2 regions of the Photobacterium sp. 270122K genome follow, and region 1 is predicted to be linked to the other one. Evidence: riboswitches for the same ligand, from Rfam matches in the RefSeq annotation. Region 1 holds a riboswitch; the other holds the start of a gene.
What was found. A riboswitch is a leader RNA that binds a small molecule or an ion and turns the genes downstream of it on or off. The one in region 1 is predicted to bind cyclic di-GMP.
Positions count from the first base shown of each region.

Region 1 (5,863 bases):
GTTGAGGTTGTTCGGTTAATCCCCAGATCGAGTCAGACGTCAGGTAATTGACCGAATCAAGGCCAGGAATGGCTGGAACCAAAGGGCGGGCACCGGTAGCAATCACTATATTACGGGTGGTAATGCGTTGCCCGTTCACTTCCACTTCCCACGGTGATAAGACGGTTGCATCACCTTGGATGCAGTTGACGCCCAAGCCGGTATAACGGCTGACGCTGTCATGCGGTTCAATTTTGCTGATCACCGTATGTACACGGGCCATGACGTGTTGGAAATCTACCGTCACAGCGCCAGTGGTAATGCCAAACTCTTTCGCTTTCGTGATTTCAGACATGGTGTGCGCCGCACGGATCAGGGCCTTGGATGGCACACAACCGGTATTTAAGCAGTCGCCCCCCATTTTATGGCGCTCAATCAGGGTGACTTTGGCTTTAACCGCTGCGGCAATATAAGCACTGACCAAGCCGCCAGCCCCTGCACCAATGACCACCATGTTTTGATCAAAGTGAGCGGGCTTTTGCCATTGCGCATACACACGACGCTGTTTTAGCCATCCCATGATTGTTTTAGCAATAAGAGGGAACAGGCCCAGTAACACGAGGGAGATCAGCACGGGGGCGGAGACAATGCCCGTCAAGGTGTCGATTTGCCCTAGCTGCGTACCGGCATTGATGTAGATTGCCGTACCCGCGAGCATCCCGATCTGGCTGACGACGTAGAAACGTCGTGTGCTGATCGGTGTTAGTCCCATAAGCAGGTTAACGAGAAAGAACGGGAATATCGGAATGAGTCGCAAGGTAAAGAGGTAAAACGCCCCTTCTTTTTCAATGCCGGTATTAATGGTTGCCAAACGGTGGCCGAAACGTTGCTGTACCCAATCGCGCAAAATATAGCGGCTGAACAGAAAGGCCAAGGTTGCCCCAAGGGTGCTGGCGAAAGAAATCAGCAATAAGCTCCACCAGAAACCAAATAAGGCCGCGCCTAATAAGGTCATGATAACCGCCCCGGGTACTGATAGGGCGGTAATGGTGACATAGAGCGCGAAGAAGATCAGGCTAGACAGCAGTGGGTAGGCCGCAATGGTATCTTGTAAGGCCACCTGTTGGGCTTTCGCTTGGGCTAATGTGAAGTACTGGCCGAGATCAAAGCCTATCCATAAGCCAATTAATGACAGGACAAGGCCTGCCACCATGATTTTTTTTCTGTTCATAGCATACTCCTAGTGTTCATCCTTGGCGGCAGGCTGATCCGCCTGTTGAGCCGCATTAGGTTGAATGGGTAACGAACAAAAACCCTGTTCTGGGACATCAAGCGCGGTATTGAATTTCGCGGAGAGATTTTGAAAGGCAATCAACGCGGTTAACTCAACGATAGCATCTTCATCAAACCCTTGTTTTAACGTAGTAAGCATTTCGTCAGTCACGCGCATTCCTGTGATCGTCATCGCTTCTACGTAGTGCAAAACGGCCTGCTCTTGCGGGGTAAAAAGATCACTGTGTTGCCAATGGGCAAGGGCTTTAATTTTTTCTTCAGAGTCACAGCGTTCTGCCAGTTTCATGCCATTGGCATCCACACAGAAAGCGCAATCATTGAGTTGGGATACACGCACACACACCAAAGAACGCAGCACAGGCGTTAACGGTGAGTGTTTACGGTCAAGATAGCCAAAAAAACCGGCCACTAACCAAAACAGGGTAGGCTTGCGTCCCCACAGCAGGGCAGGGTTAAGCACCTTGCCATAGTGGCGTTGCTGCAGCCAAAGCAGTGGCTTGATCAGAAGGGAGTAGCGGCGTTTAGCTGAAATGCGCAAGGTAACCTCTGTGATTGTCTGAGTGTCAGTGAATGAGCAACCTGATAGGTCATATTACTTGATGATAGCCGTAATATTACCGAAATTATCAGGGAGTTATGACACAAAGACCTTGAGGCTGCTGAATAAATTTCAGAAAAAGAAAAAAAAGCGTCTATGAGTGTGTTAGTTGATGGTTAATTGCACAGTCCGAGAGGTGGGCTGGGCGAGCAATTCGCTTTTTGGGAGCTCAGTGAGCAAAATGTAGCCACAAGCCATAATGGGGATAATGGCGAGCACCATGGTTTTACCAATGTGATAGCTGCGATACCAATATTTGCGTGCGCGAATTTTTAGTGCCAGACCCCATACGAGCAGTGTGACATTCAGCACAGTAACGGCAAGTAACACATCATGCAATGCGTTGACCGGCGCCAATTGCTGGTGGACAAGCAAGATAAGGAGTGCGGGGGGCAGCAGGCTTAACAGGACTAATGCCCGCATGATACGTGGCCATTTACTGAATTTATCTTTGAACATGTGTTCACTTTGCCCAGGAAATGGCTTGGAATATTGCATGGTAGCCCCTTTAACGACATATATATCCAAGGGATGTGAGAGCGGGATATTTACACGAATGGAACAAGTTGCAATGCTATTGATTGAAACGAGATCCTTAACGTCACTTGGATAAAAGCCATTTTACAAGTGAATGTCGGTATTGGAAGAGGGCGAGGGTGTTTCTCAGCAGGTTTGGGAGGTAATTCAATGTTTGGCATTTGTTGACAGTATTTTGTCAATGCAAGACGTGACGGCAGGTTATAATCATAGAAATATAAATAAGAGATCATAAAATCTCTTATTTATATATAACGTGTTTATTTTAGCTTAATTTAGCTAACAGTTCTGAGCGGCGATCTTGTGGGATGACTGACCAGTGGCGACCGCTAATTGCGCCTTCAAGTGCCCATAGCATATCGATACTGACACTGCCTGAGTGGCTGTCTTGTAATGCTTTGTATGCGTTAATCGAACCGGCTTCAAGTAGTTGATCTACCGTGATAATACCGGCTTTCTTTAGCATGCGTTCGTTGGCAAGGCGCAAGTTTGGTAAGTCTTTAATGCGTTCAGGGCCAGCGGTGTTTTTTGATTCTTTATCAACCTGCGCGGCGGCCAGTGAACGCTCTGCTTGTGCGATAATTTGTGTTGTATCCTGCCACCATGCATCCGGAATAGCGTAATGTTTGGTCACGACAGGAAAGCCGCGCTTTTTATAAATATATGGCGTCAGGCCGGCTTGTTTAAATTCTCTTTCATTGGCCGCATTGGCGCGTAAATGCAGTTTGTCATTCACGACAAGTGCAAACATCGTTTCGCCAGAAAATATACCAAATCCGCCAAACATAGAACGTGATTTTACGTTCTCAAAGCGACCAAAAAATAAACGTAGTGAGTCTTTAAGTACTGGTTTGTCCATGCTTTTTCTCGATGATTGTTAATTAGGGTCACCTAACAACGAGCGAGGATTGTAGAATAGCAAAGCATGTTGTTCATTCTGTCAGAGAATAATGAGATTTGCCCTGACATAAATTGCTATATCCATCGGCAACCCCGCTACCATAATCAACAAATAGTGTGTATTTGTTTCTCTTAGGCCGGAGGCTTTGCGTCCCAATCTTTCGAGTGGTTTGCCTTGTTCGTGACAAAAAAGAGAATATCTTAGTTAATAAATTTGACCTTGCTCCCAATTTTAAAAGTGTGATCTTGCTCCCATTATTTGGCGTTATAATCTGCTCGTAGTAGCTTTTTTGTGTCGTTCTTAAGCGTGGTTTCGGCTAAAAATGGGACAAAAAAAGCGAAGGTCCAAGACCTTCGCTTTCGTTGTTCACGGTAAAAAGTCGCTTTTTGCGCGCGCTGAACTTAGTTATTCAGATCGCGGACAGATTTGCGGATCACCAATTCAGGTATCATTTCAAATACCTGTGTGGCATGTGTCTTGTCTTTCACACGCTGCATCAAGATCTCAACCGCACTCTTACCTAGGCGACGCTTAGGCTGGTGGATTGTGGTCAATGGTGGTGAGAAGTACGGCGCCAGGTCGATGTTATCGTAACCGATGATAGAGACATCTTCCGGTACGCGGATGCCTGCTTGCTGGAACGTACTGATCAAACCCATAGCCATGATGTCGTTGAAGCAGAAAATGGCGGTAGGACGAGATTCCATGGCAATGAACGCTTCTGCTGCTTTTACTGCAGACTCACATTCAAAGTCACCTTCCAATAGCCAATCGTCATTCACGGTCAGGCCAGCTTCGTTCATGGCTTTGCGGAAGCCTTTTAGACGTTCACTACAAGCTACTTTTTCACTTTGGCCAGTCAAACAGCCAATGGCTTTATGGCCATGCTCGATGAAGAATTTCGTCGCGACGTAACCGCCAAGCTCAGCATTGTCTTGAATGTTGTCGGTGTGCGGGCTTTCTGGGCCCCAGTCCATAACAACCATCGGTAAATCTTTCTGGCGTTCTAACAGTGTCAGCAACTGTTCATCCAGATCTGAACACATAACCAACAGGCCATCGACACGTTTTTCTGCCAGCATGCGCAAGTAATCACGCTGCTTAACCAAGTTGCCCTCGGTGTTACACAGAATCAGGGTGTAGCCTTCGCCGTACAGGTATTCTTCAACACCGTGAACCACTTCTGCAAAGAAAGGGTTGGTGGATTTTGTGACAAGCATGCCGATGGTACGGGTCGTGTTACATTTTAAGCTACGTGCGACCGCACTCGGGGCGTAATTCAGCTCATCAACCGCGGCAAGTACTTTCTTTTGTGTGGCTTCTGCGACGAAGCGCGTTTTGTTTATCACGTGAGAGACTGTTGTGGTCGATACGCCAGCCATACGTGCAACATCTTTAATCGTTGCCATAGTTATTCTTCTAATAATAAAAGGTCAGAGGACCCAATAATGAAAACTTTACCCAATAGAGCAATGGACTTATGCGTCAATACTGCGAAGTGCATTGCTCTTTTGGGTACAGGGACTAGAAACAGAAAAAGCCGCATCATAAAGCGGCTCCGTTTCGAGCGATTACCAATGTTCGTTTTAATCATCGCATGCAGTTGCATGGTGTAATCGCTTGCGTTCACATTTTACTTACCGTGGCCAAGAGTGCAATCTTTCTTGCTCGAATAACTAAGAATAGTTGATAGTCATCAACATTTGTCCTCTGCATTTAAATAATTTAGCGGTTATTTTTCACCGTTTTTTATTTCTATCTCTTTGATAAGATTAAAAATGACAAAGGGGTGAACTTGCGATTTTTGGCTCTGTTTATGGGGTAACACAAACGTATAATCGTCGCATATTACAATGCTGGTCACGTTAAAATAGTCGACTGAGTGATGGCCTATAACGCATTAAAATGTCGTTTTTGTATGATTTTTTGCCAATTTATTCAGTAGGATAGTGCTTTTTACCAATGTCCCCTTGTTGTTTTAGGGGATTATAGCGGACTCTGTCGGATTCCTTTGATCGTGATCATCGTCTGTTTTATCCAAGCTTGATGAAGCGAAAATCCGTGTGATAATTAAAATAACCCTCGTAAGATAGAACGGACAGTATCATGTCGACAAATAACAAAGCTGGTGTGCGATTTGCTTATATCGCAAGTTTTCTAACACCTTTTACCCTGCTTCTTTCTGGTATCGTTGCGATTATTTATTCAGGCTACAAGCTGAATAAAGGCACTGATGCCGTAAGCTACAGCCACTACTATACGATAATTCGTTCATTTTTCATGTTTTTTACCTTTTTCGTCGTATTGGGTGTAACGGCTGCAACTATGACCGGTATGTTGGCAGGTGCGGAATATTGGGTACATAGTGATATGCTGGATTACGTGTTAGACGTACTGCCATTTGTGGGCGCAGTGATTGCAGTGATTGCGGTTCTCAAATGGTTGTTCCAGTTGATCCGCGGTATGCGTTTGTTGAGCCAGAACAAGGCGATTGACCTATAAAGGCCAATTCTACGTCATGACAAAAACCGGTGCTTGCGCCGGTTTTTTTGTAT
Region 1 covers NZ_JBPOEN010000005.1:279,272-285,134, reverse strand. The annotation lists gene ACSF8W_RS11790 (dihydrolipoyl dehydrogenase family protein) at 1-1,210, opposite strand, end outside; gene ACSF8W_RS11785 (carboxymuconolactone decarboxylase family protein) at 1,220-1,810, opposite strand; gene ACSF8W_RS11780 (hypothetical protein) at 1,976-2,368, opposite strand; gene ACSF8W_RS11775 (TfoX/Sxy family DNA transformation protein) at 2,673-3,266, opposite strand; cyclic di-GMP riboswitch class I at 3,391-3,492, opposite strand; gene ACSF8W_RS11770 (substrate-binding domain-containing protein) at 3,710-4,717, opposite strand; gene ACSF8W_RS11765 (hypothetical protein) at 5,415-5,810, shown strand.

Region 2 (5,863 bases), on a different contig from region 1:
CTAAAGGTGCGGAAAATACAAACTTTTTGCCATCCCAGACAATGTACGTATCAATGGTAGCAGGCGTAGGCACCATGATGACATCTAGGTCTTTGATAATGTCATTCGGCAATCCGCTTCGTGCAGAACCCTGTGGAATAACCGTTGAAGGCTGTTTCTCGATGAACATCTCATCATATTCATCGCTATTTAACTCACCACAAGCAGTGAGTACATGCACCGTATCAGCAATAATGATGATGGCGCTGCCGTCAGACCCATCTTCATCGCAGTTGTACGCGTTTTTCCATGGGTTAGATATTGATATGTTTGGATCGGTAACCTCAACGTTTTTGGCAAAAATGATCCTACTCTGGACGGAAGTAGAAGATAAATAAGCTAAAAATTCAGATAAGATTTTGCCGTGTTGGAGGCCGCTAATTGCCGTTTGTTGAATGCCATCGGCGTTACAGAATGATGACGACAATAAAGCCGCACTCCAAATGCCTATCATTGGTTTTTTAAAACGCACTCCAAAGTATCCCATTTATGGCAGAACTCTAAGTAATAAATAGTTGTTGAGCCGATGATGCTGGCTGCGAGTCATTGAGAAATGTAAGCTAAAACGCGTAATTAGAGTACGACATCAAAAGGGGGATGCGAGTTAATTCACTATAATGTGTGTGGCTTTTATGCAATGAGCGAATTGTTTAATGGTGGGGGGAAGTAGGTTGAAAAAACGCCCCACCGCAGAGCGGTAGAGGCGTGAAGTGGAAATACGTTTTAACGGTTTAGCTTACTGGCAAGAAGACTCGCCAATATTTTCCCAGACAGAAGCCTTGCCCGGTTCTTCGCCTTTGGTCCACCATTTGGCTTCCCAACGCTGGCCATCATGATTGACTTGCTCACCGCCTTGGTAAGCGACACCCTTGTTCCAGCCAAACTCAGCATCACTGATCAATGTCCATTGGTCGGCTGTCGCACTGGGTACATTGTTCTGTGTCCAGTATTTTGCTTGCCAAACCAAGTTATCGTGACTGACTTGATCGCCCGTGTTGTATACCGCACCACCAGTCCATGCTGGGTAGTTACCCGCGTTTGGATCGGTAATGTCACAGTCGCCACCGCCCGTTTCTTCTTTAGGTTCAACCGTGATGCGCATCGCTGCGGTGGCATCTAATGCACCGTCAGACACCAATACCGAAACGTTTTCTTGCGTGATTTCCGATACTGCAGGCGCTTTCAGGCGCAGTGTTGCCGTACCTTGACCAGACAAAATGTCGAACTGTGGTGACACCGTCCAGCTGTACGTCAGAGGTTCGCCGTCTGGATCGCTGGCTTTCGCGTTGATCGAGAACGTTGCTTCTGCTTCAACCGTCAGCGAGGCCGGTAGGGTAACCACTGGCGCTTGGTTGGCTTGTTCCGCATTATTGTTGACCGTTACCGCGTCACGTGCCGTCTGGCCTTCAGTATCCGTGACAACGAGTGCAAACGTGTACTGTGTGTCTTCCGCTGTTACGGGTACGCGAATGGTGGCTTTCGCTTGATCGGCACCAGTAATGACCACGGCTTCACCCGTTGTTTGCGTCCACTGGTAAGTCATGACTTCTTGTTCTGGATCGTAAGATTTAGATCCATCCAGTGTGACATCAATAGGGCCCATCACTGCATGGTCAGCCCCTGCATTCGCGACCGGTGGTTTGTTTTGTGCTGGTGGTGGGGTGATACCACCGTCACCATGGCCTAAACCTTCATGCATTGCGTTCAACAGGTCGCCATTGTCCGCATCAATTTCCCATGAGAATAGGCCGGCTAAGCCACGCTCTTGCACGAACTGGCCTTTTGCTTTAACGGCACGTTCGTCATCGTAGGTGATCAGTTCTTTGGTGGTAGGGTTCCACTTATACGATGCTTCTGCTTGCTCGTCGTAACGGCTTTCCCAGCCATTGCCAGAATGGTTATCGGCAATGTCACGGTAGTCTAGAACACCGTCTTCCCATGTGCCTTTAATCGCACCGGTTGCCTGGCCCGTCATTGGGTTATCACCCGTGATGTTGTGTACGCCTTTCCAGCCACGGCCGTATTTAGGCACACCGACAACTAATTTCTTCGGATCTAAACCTTGTGCCAGCAAGTCGTTAACACCGCGTTCAACCGTGTGTTTTACCGCTGGGTTATGGCTTGCATCGTAAATGCCAGATTGGTGGCCTAAGGTGTTCAAATCAAACGCGCCGAACATGTCATAGTTCATCAGGAAGATGTAATCCATGTATGCTTGCGCGCGGTTGTAATCTACTACGTCAATTTTCTTTACATCGACGCCGATTGCAGAGGTGAGCTCGTAAGTGCGTCCGGTTTCTGCCGATAGCTCATCTAACATGGCACGTAACTCTTTCATCAGTGTCACGTACAATTCGCCATCTTTGTCTTTATCGCCCAGTTCAGGGTTGGCTGCGCCACCGCCTGGGTATTCCCAGTCAATATCCACACCGTCGAAGAACTTCCATGTCTGAAGGAATTCTTTTACCGAGTTCACGAAGACGCGGCGTTTGCTTTCGTCGTGCATGAAGTAAAACGGATCAGACAGCGTCCAGCCACCGATAGACGGCAGGATTTTCAGATCAGGGTAGGCTTGTTTCAGCGCCATCATCTGACCAAAGTTACCACGGTAGGGGTCTTGCCAGTTGTTCACGCCTTCTTGGCCCATCTGAATCGCGGCCCATGGGTCATGGATGGCGACCGCAAAATCAGGTGTGCCCGCACAGGCTTTTTGCAGAGCCGCAAAGCTGCCAGGAATTTGTTTTAGGCTATCGTTAATGCCATCTCCCCCACAGATAGGGGTGAAGCCGTACAGCATGTGAGTCAGGTTTTGTGCTGGGACTTTATTTAATGGGAATTCACGGCCGTAAACACTCCATTCAACAAAGTAAGTGCCGACCACTTTTCCAGAGGTATTGGTGTAAGGCTTGTTATTTTCTTGTAGAGCAGGAGCCAGCGGTGCCAAGTGGCTACCGTCTGTATCGGCAATCGTCAATGTGACAGATTTGCTTTCGCTGCAGCCATCGGCATTACATAACTCAACCGTCATGTCATACACGCCGCCTTTGCTGACATTGAATGTCGCGCTTTTGCTGCTGCCTTTGCCCGTCCAGACGGTTTCGCCGTCAAGCAATACGTTTGCCGTTTGTGCAGCGTCGCCGCTCCATGTCTGCCATGAAACAGTCACAGGGATGTCTTTGTGGCGCGCAACGACGATGTCTTTATAGCTTTGTGCATCACGGTTTAATTCAACCAGTGCGTAAGTGTGTGTGCCCCAATCAAGGTTAGGTGTTCCGGGGGCGGCAGCGTGTGCGCCAGCGGTGGCCAACAGGCTGCCGACAAGCATAGCAATGTGAGACTTTTTCAAATTAGGCTCCGTTTATACAGAAGAAAAAGGCATGCTCACCTGTTGGCGTGTAACAGGGTTTCAGTCAAAAAACAGACCAAGGTGAGACGCGGTTTGTATAATACGAGGTCAACGAAGGAGGAGGCGTGCTCCACTTGAGGCAGTCCCGCTGTCATAGAATAGGGTGGGTTAAAGGCCGATTCCTTAGACCGGAAACTTTGCGTCCTGCATTTTCATGCAGTTTGCCGTTGTCACAAGTATTGGGGATATAAATAGCAGAATGCTTATTTTGTGCAATTTAAAATGTAGATTATGCTGCGCTTAGCGAATACGTAAATATATATTTGTGATGTTGCTTCACGTAATTTAACGCATAAGCGTGTAAGTCATATAAATAGACACGGCCAATAAATAAAAAGCGCCCTATAGGCGCTTTTGTGTATAGAACGGGGTGATACCGCACGCTAATTAGCTAGCCAGCACCATGTCGTTGTCAGGCTTCATCGTGGCGCGACGGTTGACGTCTGCCCACACCATAGGAATAACAATCACAGCTAACGCAAGGTTAGACAGTGGGACCGCGAGCCAGATACCGTCTACACCCATTAGTTTTGGCATGACGTACAAGAAGGGTAGCTGAATCAGCATGTTACCCAGTGATATCATCAGTGCTTTACCACCTTTATCTATCGCCATAAAGTACACGGAAGCCAACGCAAAGAACCCATCCAAGAACATGGCAAACAGGTGCAAGCGAATACCGTTGATCGTCTCTAGTGCAAGCACCGGCTCATTCTGGCTGAACATGCCCACAAGGGTGTTCGGGAAAATATTCAGAAGCGCAATCGCACCAATACCCGTCAGAAGTACCGCTTTGGCAGCAATTACTAATGTGGCTCGAATTTTCTCACCTTGTTTTGCCCCGTAATAATAACTGACCGGCGGTTGCATACCGCTAGCTAAGCCTTCCGCCAGTAGGTAATACATGGTGACCAAATAACCGACAATGGCATATGCCCCGACATGGACTGAACTGCCGTAGCTCATGAACAGTTTATTATGCAGGGCAACCATAAAACTGAAGTAGGCATACATAAATAAACTTGATGCGCCTAATCCAATTGTTTTGATGGCCATGTCCATATTAAAACACAGGTTACGCAGTGTTAATCGCAGTTGGGAATAGCGCGAAAAGAAATACAGGATAGCGACCACCGTAATACTGATTTGCGCAATAATGGTGGCAATGGCAGCACCTTGCAGTGCCCACCCGAAATGTCCGATGAACAGGTAATCCAGCACAATGTTGATCACCGCACCGCTCATCATTAAGCCCGTTGAAAAGTTTGGGCTTTCATCGTTACGGATCAGCATCGGCAGGGCACCGGATGCAATGGTGAAAATAGCGCCCCAACTGAATACTTCGATATACGCGCTGCCCATTGCCAAGGCATCACCCGTGGCCCCTTGTGCAATTAATAGGGTAGGGGCAAGCATGTTGAGCAACACCATCATTAGTAAGCCGGCAAGGCCGATTAAACCCAATGCGGTATACAGCGTTTGTTGTGCTTTACTGGTGTTGTTTTCGCCACGGAAAATGGAGATTAAGCTACCGGCACCCATGCCAACCAGCAGACCCAAGCCTGCTAAAACACCAATCACCGGCCATGCAAGGTTGATCCCTGCTAAGCCTTCATAGCCGATGTAGTGACCAACGAAAATACCATCGATAACCTGGTAGAGGCCGTTCACGAGCATGGCGGCGATAGATGGGATCGCAAAGCGCCAGAACGTTTTGCTGGTGCTGCTGGTATCTATGCTGCTGGATGAAATTTCTTGCATTGTTATTATTCTACTTTGTGAGTTATGAGGGTATTATCGCTATAATCAAGATTGATTGAAGTTGGTATCCATCCGCTTTCCGGATAGGTGTATTGCCAGTGTCTACTGTCACAGCAGGAAAAGTGAAATCATAATGAATTGGACCATTGATCAATTAGACGCCTTTGTCACCGCCGTGCAGCAAGGGTCGTTTTCTGCTGCCGCAAGAAAATTAGGTAAGGCACAGTCACGTGTCAGCACGGCAATCACCAATTTAGAAGTGGATTTAGGTTTCGACTTGTTTGACCGCAGCGCGCGATTACCGGTGCTAACCCCTGCCGGGGAAGACATGTACATTGAGGCACAGGCGGTATTGGCGCAGTGCCAACGCATGTGTTCGCGGGCGATGACGGTCTCGACCGGTGAAGAAACGATGTTCACCGTTGCCATTGATGAAGCGGTGCCCGTCACTGCCTTTGAGATCATGTTTGAAGCGGTCGCACAGGAATTTCCGTTGTTGAAACTGACCATCATTAATGGCTCACAGCAGGACATTGCGCAGTATGCGGCCAGTGGTAAAGCAGATATTGGTGTGTTGTTTCATCAGCACAGTTTGCCAGAGAACCTTGAATTTACCTCGGTGGGTCAGTTTAAACATTCATTGATTGTCTCGCGTGA
Region 2 covers NZ_JBPOEN010000003.1:388,334-394,196, forward strand. The annotation lists gene ACSF8W_RS07865 (hypothetical protein) at 1-511, opposite strand, end outside; gene ACSF8W_RS07870 (glycosyl hydrolase family 18 protein) at 776-3,364, opposite strand; cyclic di-GMP riboswitch class I at 3,521-3,621, opposite strand; gene ACSF8W_RS07875 (MATE family efflux transporter) at 3,833-5,206, opposite strand; gene ACSF8W_RS07880 (LysR family transcriptional regulator) at 5,340-5,863, shown strand, end outside.
Region 2: linked by a shared signal. The riboswitch ahead of ACSF8W_RS07870 (glycosyl hydrolase family 18 protein) and the one ahead of ACSF8W_RS11775 (TfoX/Sxy family DNA transformation protein) in region 1 are both predicted to bind cyclic di-GMP.